3 regions of the Arthrobacter sp. NPDC093125 genome follow, and region 3 is predicted to be linked to each of the others. Evidence: riboswitches for the same ligand, from Rfam matches in the RefSeq annotation. Region 3 holds a riboswitch; each other region holds the start of a gene.
What was found. A riboswitch is a leader RNA that binds a small molecule or an ion and turns the genes downstream of it on or off. The one in region 3 is predicted to bind cyclic di-AMP.
Positions count from the first base shown of each region.

Region 1: another riboswitch for cyclic di-AMP. It lies ahead of ACIP9X_RS13865 (C40 family peptidase); the one in region 3 lies ahead of ACIP9X_RS00345 (hypothetical protein).
Region 2: another riboswitch for cyclic di-AMP. It lies ahead of ACIP9X_RS02360 (LysM peptidoglycan-binding domain-containing protein); the one in region 3 lies ahead of ACIP9X_RS00345 (hypothetical protein).

Region 1 covers NZ_JBIVOQ010000006.1:213,979-217,166, forward strand. Annotated here, with positions in the region: gene ACIP9X_RS13855 (HNH endonuclease) at 1-332, opposite strand, end outside; gene ACIP9X_RS13860 (NlpC/P60 family protein) at 603-1,397, opposite strand; gene ACIP9X_RS13865 (C40 family peptidase) at 1,497-2,177, opposite strand; cyclic di-AMP (ydaO/yuaA leader) riboswitch at 2,249-2,442, opposite strand; gene ACIP9X_RS13870 (M23 family metallopeptidase) at 2,556-3,188, opposite strand, start outside.
Region 2 covers NZ_JBIVOQ010000001.1:511,633-514,820, forward strand. Annotated here, with positions in the region: gene dacB (D-alanyl-D-alanine carboxypeptidase/D-alanyl-D-alanine-endopeptidase) at 1-1,061, opposite strand, end outside; gene ACIP9X_RS02355 (inorganic diphosphatase) at 1,225-1,713, shown strand; cyclic di-AMP (ydaO/yuaA leader) riboswitch at 1,905-2,101, shown strand; gene ACIP9X_RS02360 (LysM peptidoglycan-binding domain-containing protein) at 2,104-2,994, shown strand.
Region 3 covers NZ_JBIVOQ010000001.1:73,596-76,783, forward strand. Annotated here, with positions in the region: partial or broken gene ACIP9X_RS00335 (response regulator transcription factor) at 1-354, shown strand, start outside; partial or broken gene ACIP9X_RS00340 (sensor histidine kinase) at 294-784, shown strand; cyclic di-AMP (ydaO/yuaA leader) riboswitch at 879-1,045, shown strand; gene ACIP9X_RS00345 (hypothetical protein) at 1,051-1,911, shown strand; gene ACIP9X_RS00350 (HAD-IA family hydrolase) at 2,072-2,752, opposite strand; gene ACIP9X_RS00355 (VOC family protein) at 2,798-3,175, opposite strand.

The sequences.
Region 1 (3,188 bases), on a different contig from region 3:
GCGACGAGGTTCTCCCACGAGTCTGCACCGCCCCGCGACTTTGGCTGGACGTGGTCTATGGTGTGGGCTGCTTTTCCGCAGTAAGCGCACCGGTGCCCGTCCCGGCGCAGCACCCCGCGCCGGCTCACGGCGGTGACCATGGTGTACCGCGGCCGGATATACCGGTTCAGGAGGATCACGGACGGGCGGCCCATGATGTCCTGCGGCCCCACGACGGGATCGTCACCTTCGGCTACCACGCTGGCTTTTCCGGTGAGCACAAGGACCAGCGCCCGGCGGAAACTTACAACCGCCAGCGGTTCATATCCAGCATTGAGAACGAGCGTGCGCATGCGCATACCTCTTCACGGCCGCACCCGGCAGAGGCGCGAGGGCCGGCTGCCCTCTGCATGTCCGGGCTATGGATCGACACCATAAGAGTAAACACTCCTAGCCCAGATCGACGAATCGGGCAAATATTGGAGGGTGCGTGTCCGGGGATAAACCGCGTGATTTAGGGCACCGCCAGTAGGCCATTTACGGCACTGCCAGTAGGATGCCGGGCAGGCAAAAGGACCCCTGCCGAACGGCAGGGGTCCTTTTCAGCTTTAGAGCGGTGTGTCTTAGCCGCCAACGCGGATGAAGACCGGGCCGGAGCCGACGTTCACGCTGAACAGAGCGGTGGTTCCACCGTTCCAGCCACCGTGGACGGCCTGGCCGTTGCCGACGTAAACAGCGATGTGGGCCAGGCCCATGCCGCCGTTCTGGTAGTAGGCGAGGTCGCCCGGCTTGGCCTCAGCAGCGCTGACGGTGCGGCCGAGGGAGAGGTAGCCTGCCGGCCAGCCGTGGTAGTTGATGCCGACGGCGGCCAGGGAGTTGGTGGCCAGTCGGGTGCAGTCCTGCGCAACGCCAAGCTGGGCGTAGGCAGCAGCTGCGATCGAAGCACCCATGCCGCTGCTGGCAGCCGGCTTGGCCGGAGCAGCCTCGGTGGTTACAGCGGTCTTCACGGAGGCGGTCTGAACTGCGGGGGCAGCTTCGACCGGGGCCGCGGCCTCTTCAACAGGGGCGGCTTCCTGAACCTTGACGACGGGCTTGGGCGCCTCGACGACGGGGGCAGCCTCGGTGGTTACAGCAGGCTTCTCGTAGGAGATGGCGATGCTGGATGCAGCGGAGATCGGAGCCGAAGCAAGCGACTGCACTTCGAGGGTGGACGCGGAAGCGGAGTCACGCTGAACGTTGGTCTCCGCAGCGTTGGCGGCAATGCCGCTGGTCAGAACGAGTCCGGAAGCAGCAGCGATAACTGCAGCCTGGCGGCCTACACCACCGGCGTTGTCGCCGACAGCTTTGGCAATGACGGTCAGCGAGTTGGTCTTAGTAACCTCGGCGCGGTGGCGTGCACTGGTCGCACGTGTAGTCATGATTTCTCTCTTTCGTGGTCCGCTGCCCGCTGTAGCAGGCCGCGGTTTAGCGACGCGCCGGCATCTTGGGGGTACGCCGGATCGTCTCGAATGGGGTTCTTAGCGAAGGGTGTAATACGAAGCCGTGCCCGTGGCGGACACTGCGTGCAGGAGGGTGCCCTGCGAGGGGTTCAGCGCGCTGATCATCATGCCGTTACCTACGTAGATGCCAACGTGGGCACCGCCGTTCTGCATGACCAGGTCGCCGGGAGCGGGAGCCGAAGTGGGCTTCATGGCGTTCCACGCGTTGACGCGGGGAATGCTGATGCCTGCCTGCGCGTAGACCCACTGCGTGAATCCAGAGCAGTCCCAGCCGCTGGGAGTGGTGCCGCCCCATACGTAGGGGTTGCCGATGCCGGTGTAGGCAATGCCAGCGAGACCCGAAGTCGCGCCCGATCCTGCTGCGTCAACCGTTGCGGCCTTGGCCGTGACGGTTTCGGTAGCGGCATCTGCAGTTGCAGCGGCGGCGGTGTCGTCGCTGGACTGCACTGCGACGGTTTCGATGACCGGAGCTGCCTCGGTGGTGACGGCAGGGCGTTCGAACGAGACCGTTGCGGTGGGCGCGGCTGTCACAGCAAGCTGCGCAGCCTGGGATCCGGATTCAGCGGAGGCGGAAATACCAACATTGGCGTCGGCTGCATTGGCCGGCATGCCGACGCTCAGGACAAGACCTGAAGCGGCTGCGACGACTGCTGCCTGGCGACCTACTGTTCCTGCATTGGCGCTTACTGCCTTGGACACGGCGCCGAGCGGGTTCTTGCGAACCGTTTGCGCACGGTGGCGCGCAGAATTGTGGCGTGAAGACACGAAAGGTAGCCTCTCCCAATGCCTACGAGGTGAGCTGTCGGATTCGGATGGGAGTCACCCGGCCGCGCTGCTTCCTGGGAAGCTTTGCGACTTAACCCCAAGGCCTTCTTGCGAAGACCAAAATTGGTTCCCCCGCCCCTGCCAGACGATGTAATGCGAACGGACCTTGAGCGGTGGCAGAGTTAGGCAATCCACTCAAAGGCGTCAACTTCGGAAAAGTTGACGCGGTTTAGACGGTACAGCAGTTCGGAGCGAATGTCACATTCAGATCACGGCGTGTCACGAGAATGTGAGAGTTCTCCATCGGCTTGCTCAGAGCCAGCCTTGGGGATCAACGACGTCTCCGTTGACCATCACCTCGAAGTGGAGGTGGCAGCCAGTGGAAGCGCCGGTGGTCCCGCTAAGTGCCACCGCTTCGCCCCGGCTGACCTTCTGGCCTACCCGGACGCTCGATGACGACAAATGGTTGTACGTGGTTTCCAGGCCGTTGCCGTGGTCGATGACCACCCTGTTGCCGCCTCCGTACGGGTGCCAGCCGGCAAAAGTGACCTTGCCGCTCGCGGCAGCAAACACCTGCGTTCCGCACTGGGCAGCGAAGTCCTGGCCGCGGTGGAATTCTCCCGCGCCTCCGGTGATCGGGCTCACGCGGTAGCCGAAGGGGGAAGACTTGACCATGGTCTCCAGCGGGAGGCCGAGGCTGCCGGCTGAGGCCGCGCGGCTGATGCTGCCGGCGGACTGGGCACTGAGGAGCTGCTTGAGCTTTCCTTCGGGGTCGCCGGCCGTCGCTACGGAGGTGCGGCTGAAGTCGATCTTGGCTGCTGCCTCGGCTGAAACCTCAGGCTGGGCGGTAGCCGCTGCCGCATTGGCTGGCGCACTGCCCTGGTCCGGCGTCGCCATGACGGGGCTGGTGGCGGGGACCGTGACGGTCAGCAGGAGGCCCGTGGC
Region 2 (3,188 bases), 440 kb from region 3:
GCCTCGGCCAGGTAGTTGTCGGAAGTCTGGAGCATGTGGTCGACCTGCCGGCTGACAGTCGCGGATTGCACCTCACCCAGAACGGCGGCGTCCGGCGCCGCTTTCCCCTCCAGACGTCCGACGGCGGGCGCCACCTGCAGTCCCGCGGCGGCACCGGCCGCCGTGAGCTGGGCGGCGAACGCCTCGCCCGCGGCCAGGGCTGAGTCCTGCGGGCGGGGGCCAGCGGTGACGGCCGGATCGAAGCGCGCCGAATTCAGGGCGAGCGGAAAGAGCGGGGCCATCTCGCCGGCAGCGACGTCGTCCGGGCTCCAGGCAGTGTTGAGGGGCGCGCCGGTAAAGAGGGAGTCGTCCACCAGGACGTCCACCCTGCCGCGGAACCCGTCTTGGCGCAGGGACTCCACGGTCAGTTTGGCGAGAGTGGCCAGTCCGGCATGGCCCAGCACCTTGTCCTTGGCGGACTCGCCTGCAGTGAGGAGGACGTCTCCGCCGCCCACCAGCACCACCGTCCTCGAATTGGAACTTGCCGCGCCCGACTTTGCGCCGGGTGCCGGGCCTGCCACTGCTTTGGTGCTGAACCGCGTCTCCGGTCCGATGGCCTTCAGTGCGGCCGCGGCGGTGAGCAGCTTCATGTTGGATGCCGGGATCCTGCTGGCGGCGCCGTTCCGGTCGAACAGCACTTTGCCCGTGACGGCGTCCTGGACTACCCCCGTAAAGGTGCCGCCGCCGTCGGTCTTCAGAACCGGGTTCAGCTTGGCCGCGACCTGCGCAGGCAAGGGAATGGGCGCTGACGTGCTGAGCGGATCAATCCCTTGGGGAACAGACAGCTCCTTCGGCAAGAGCTGCCACGCAGGGGTCTGCACCGGAGCCGCCATCGTCGGGGCCTGGCCCGTCAGCGCGGGGGCAATCAGCATCCCGGCGGGAATGGCCAGGGCGGCGAGCAGGACCGTAAGGAGCAGGGTGGGCCAGGCCCGGAGCAGCACGCCGATGCCGGCACTACGCGGACCGCTGCGTCTTCTGCCGATCCTGGCGCGGCCGGTTGCCTTGCCTGTGGTGCCCCTCATGCCGCTGGTCCTCAAAGTCCTGAAATTACCCCATTAGTTCCTGAAACCTGGGCCTCTCGCTATATCCTCAATAGTAGTCGGCGGCAGCGACAGCCCTTTTTCGTTGAATCTAAATGGATGCCAGCGTGCCGCAAACACCCAAGCAATCGTCGAGGAGCATTCCATGAAGCATGACGTGACCATCGAGATTCCCAAGGGATCGCGCGTCAAGTACGAAGTCGACCACGAGACCGGCCGCGTCCGCCTGGACCGCGTTCTCTTCACTTCCATGCAGTACCCCACCCACTACGGCTTCTTCGAGAACACCCTCGGCGAAGACGGCGACCCGCTGGACGCACTGGTGCTGCTGCAGGACTTCGATCTGCACCCGGGCGTCATCGTTGAGGCCCGCCCCATCGGCGTCTTCAACATGACCGACGACGGCGGCGGTGACGCCAAGGTCCTCTGCGTGCCGGCCGATCCCCGGTTCGACCACATCCAGGAAGTCAGCGACGTCAGCGAGTTCCTGATCAAGGAAATCGAGCACTTCTTCACCCGCTACAAGGACCTGGAGCCCGGCAAGTGGGTCAAGGCCGAGGGCTGGGCCGACCGTGCCGCCGCAGAGGCAGAGCTCGAGGCCTCCATCAAGCGCTACGTGCCTGCAGCACACTAACGTTCCCCAGCACGACGGCGGCTGTGCGGTTCCAAGCGGACCGCACCAGCCGCCGTCGTAATTTAACCGGCTGAATTTCGCTGCCAGGCCACGCCGGAACGACCGGCGCCGTTACGCAAATGTGACTTTTACCGGGTTCGTGGGATAGCCTCTTCCGGTGCCTTGGTTTCCGTCGGGGCACTCCCGGGAGGAATGCCGAGCCCTGCCGCTGACCGGGATCCGTTCGCAATATCCAACTGGCAGGGACGGGGGAACCACGTCTTTACCGTCCTTGGTTTCCAAGGACTTGGGGTTAAGTCCTGTCGCTCCCTTTCGCAAGGGACGCAGGACCGGGTGACCTCCCATCCGAACCCGACAGCTCACCCCGCAGGCATGGGAGAGGCAAAATCCATGTCACGTAAGACCATGTCCGCGCGCCACCGCGCCACCCCGACTCAGTCCATCGCTTTGCAGGGACTGTCCTATTCTCTGAAGTCCAACGCATCATCCATGGCCCGGCCGGCCGCCGCCGTCGCCGCCGCTTCAGGCCTTGTCTTCGGCGTCGGAGCCCCCGCCATGGCCGGCGCCAACGCTCCAGAGACATCGGGTACCGCCAGCGTCCAAGCCCAGACCGCAGCTCACGCTCCGGCACCTGCTGCGCCTGCCGCATCCGGCGCCACCCACACGGTTGCGCCAGGCGACACCCTCGGCGCGATCTCTGCACAGCACGGCGTTGCCCTGAACGCCGTCCTGTCTGCCAACGGGCTGTCCCTGTCCTCGGTGATCTACCCAGGTGACCAGATCGTGATTCCGGGCGCCGCACACGCTGCACCGGCTCCACAGGCGGCCGCTCCGGCCGCTCCGGCTGCCCCTGCTGTTCCGCACGCCGCTCCGGCAGCACCCCAGCAGGCCAGCATGGGCATTTACCACGCTTCCGCGTCCATCAAGCCGGCTTCGACCAAGACGGCATCCTCCACCACCCCGGCCAGCGGAGTCGGCGGCGCGCTCGTGGCATCCGCCCGTGCACAGCTGGGAGCTACCCAGGACTGCACCATCCTGGTGGAGCAGGCACTGCGCTCGATCGGCAAGCAGGTGGGCGATCTTGCGCCCATGCAGTTCCACCAGTACGGAACCCCGGTTTCAAACCCGCAGCCCGGCGACCTGATCATCAGCTCCGGCCACGTTGCCATCTACATCGGGAACGGGCAGGCCATCAGCAGTGGCATGAACGGCGTCAACGAAACCATCGTTCACCCGACCTCCTGGCTGACAGGAACGAGCTACGTGCGCGTCAACGCCTAAGCGTCAGTTCAAACACACCAGCGGCAGGTGCTACGGCGCCTGCCGCTGCTGTTTCCGCATACGGGCAGCGGAAGCTTTGCGCTCCGGGAATAACAGCAGCTCGGGGCGGGGACAAGAATTCCAGCACGGACAACTCTCCTGGTTCGGGTGGGACAAACTTGTCTCGCAGCGACCAGCAGGTAGTGTGATTCACG
Region 3 (3,188 bases):
AACTGCTAGGGCCGAACTGGTGGTGGGTGACCTGGTCCTGAACCTGGACACCCGTGAAGTCGCCCGTGCAGGTGATGAGCTCCAGCTCACGGCCACTCAGTTCGAGCTGCTGCGTTACCTCATGGAGAACCCAAGCGCGTGGTGAGCAAAGCGCAGATCCTGGACCGTGTGTGGAACTATGACTTCGGTGGCCAGGCCAACATCGTCGAGCTCTACATCTTGTACCTCCGCAAGAAGGTGGATGCGGTCCACCCGCCCATGATCCACACGGTCCGCGGCGCGGGCTATGTGGCGACGAAAAGGTCGTGGCCACCGACCGCACGCGGCGACTCGAACTCCCCGGTCAACCAGTGACGGTTCGGGGCGACGCGTCACAACTGCACCAGGTTCTCGTCAACCTGCTCTCGAACGCGCGCAAACACACCGGCCCGGGGACCACCGTGGTCACGGGAGTGTCACGGTCGGCCGATGGGAGCGTAACCGTCACTGTTACCGACGACGGCGGAGGCATCCCCCGGAGTTCGTAGACCGGGTTTTCGCGCGCTTCGCCCGCGCAGACGTCTCCCGCGCGGTTCGCCTACTGTCCGGCGAGGGTGCGGCCGGTTCCGGTCCACTGGGGCCAGCGTCAGCCGAGGGAACCAGCGGGCTGGGGCTGTCGATCGTGCAGTCGATTGTCGAAGCCCATGGGGGTTCTGTGGACGTAACATGACGCCCCGGCCGCACCCGGTTCACAGCGTGTCTGCCCGCGAAAATCATCGCACAAGGCGACGCGCCGCACTCGTGATCTCCGTTACCTAAATGTGACTTAAGCGAAAGCCTCCTGTACGGTCGATATGGTGCGGCAACCACTAGGGCCGCATGTCCGGATTGACGCCCAGCTCTGCCGCTTCCCGGATTCCGCTAGACCAGGCAGAGGCGGGGGAACCAGAGTCCCGGGCTTTCCGCATCAGCCCTTGGGGTGAAGCCGGCACGTGAATTTTTTTCCGTGCGGCCGGATGACCTCATCCGAACCCGACAGCTAACTCCGCAGGTGTTGAGAGGCAATCAACCATGTCTGAATTCAAGGCACAGTCGCGCCCTGATAGCGCTTCCCAGCAGTCCAGCCGCAAAATGTCACGCCACCGCGCCGAGTCCGCACGCCCCACGTCCGCCTGGGGCCGGCTCACCGCGAACCTCCCGTCATTCGGCCGCCGCACGGCAGTGCTGGCCACCGCCTGCGCAGTCCTCGTCGGGGTCGGCGCCGCCGGGCAGGCGGCCGAGCAGGCCGCTCCCCAGGCGACCTCCGAGGCGGCTCCCGCCGCAGCCGACGCCGTTGAAACGCTCAGCTTCGACAAGACGCTGATTTCCGCTTTGCCGTCCCCGACGGCGGCCTCGGTTGCACCGCAGTCCGTCACCAAGCCTGCACCCAAGGCCACGCAGAAGGCCGCACCGGCCAAGGCTGCACCGGCCAAGGCTGCACCGGCGAAGGCCGCTCCCAAGCCGGCCGTGAAGGCCGCCCCCGCACCGAAGCCGGCTGCTGCTCCGGCAGCGAAGGTTGTGCCCGCGAAGGTCGCGCCCGTCAAGGCTGCCCCGGCCCGCAAGCCCGCAGCTCCTGTCGCTGTCAACGACCCCGCCGGCGCCCAGGCCTACGCCGCCGCCAAGCTGTCGTCCTACGGCTGGGCCCCGGACCAGATGCAGTGCCTGATGAAGCTCTGGACCAAAGAGTCCGAATGGCGCACCACCGCCACCAACCCCAGCAGCGGCGCCTACGGCATTGTGCAGTCCCTGCCCGCCGAGAAGATGGCGAGCTCCGGGGCCGACTACCGCACCAACTACCGCACCCAGATCAACTGGGGACTGGGCTACATCGAGGAGCGCTACGGTTCTCCCTGCCAGGCACTGAACTTCCACTACGCCAACAACTGGTACTAAACCGCCCACTGGCGGTGTCCACGAGGCCTGCCCGCATTTCTGCACCACTTTGAGTTCCCGAAGGGCCCCGGATCGGCATGATCCGGGGCCCTTTGGCGTCGCTGCACCACGCTGCAGAGGGGAAAGTGGTGCAGAAATGGGGTGAGGTTAGGCGGAGCCCTTAGAGGCTGAGGGAAATGACCCTGCGGCCGTCGCCGTCCGCCTCCACGGACGCCGCGACCGAGGAGTAGTCGGGAATGCGGAGCACGCCGTCGGGCACTTCGCCGGTGTTCGGACCCACGGCTATGGTGCGGATGCCTGCAGCCAGACCGGCCGCAATGCCGGCGGGGGCGTCCTCGAAAATCACGGCGTCCGCAGGTTCCACGCGCAGCAGTTCGGCGGCCCGCAGGTACCCTTCGGGGTGGGGCTTGCCCCGGGCGACAAGCTCTGCGGTGACGGCAGTGCCCGGCATGGCCAGTCCCGCTGCCTCCATCCTGATATCGGCGAGGATGCGGTCCGCGGACGTCACGAGCGCCACAGCGTCGGCAGGCAGGCTCCGCAACAGTTCAGCTGCACCAGGCAGTGCCACGATGCCCTCGGTGCGGACCCGCTCCATCGCGCCGAGCTCGGCGGTCAGTGCTACAACGTCCGCGCCGGTCGGGGCAAAACGCCGCACGGTATCCCCCGCCTGGACCCCGTGGGAAGTCCGGAGGATTTCGGCGATGTCCAGTCCGTAGCGTGCTGCAAATTCGCCCCAGACCTGCTCCACCACAGCAGTGGAATCGACCAGTGTGCCATCCATGTCAAAGAGGACAGCTCGGGCAGTCAGTGTGATCGTGGCGGATTCAGCGGGAAGGCTCATGGGGTCCATCCTGCCTCATCAGCACTGACTTCCGAGTTCGGTGACTTAGCCGTTCGGCCGGTGGGGGATGTACTGCACAGCCCATTTATTGCCGTCGGGGTCGGCGAAGTAGACGAAGTGGCCCCAGTCCTGGATGTCCACGTCACTGACGTCCACGCCGTTGGTTTTGAGCTGGTCGTGGGCGGCGTTGATGTCGCTGACCACCAGCTGGAGACTGGGGGCCGTGCCGGGAGGGGCATCGTTGAGGCCCTCCCCGATGGCGATCGAGCAGCCGGAACCGGGCGGTGTCAGCTGCACGAAGCGGAGTCCGTCCGTGGGTCGCTCGTCATAGTCGGCGTTGAAACCGACCTTGTTGACGTAGAAGTCCTTGGCGCGGTCCACGTCGGATACCGGGACGAAGACGAGTTCAAGTTTCCAGTCCATGCTGCACAGGCTA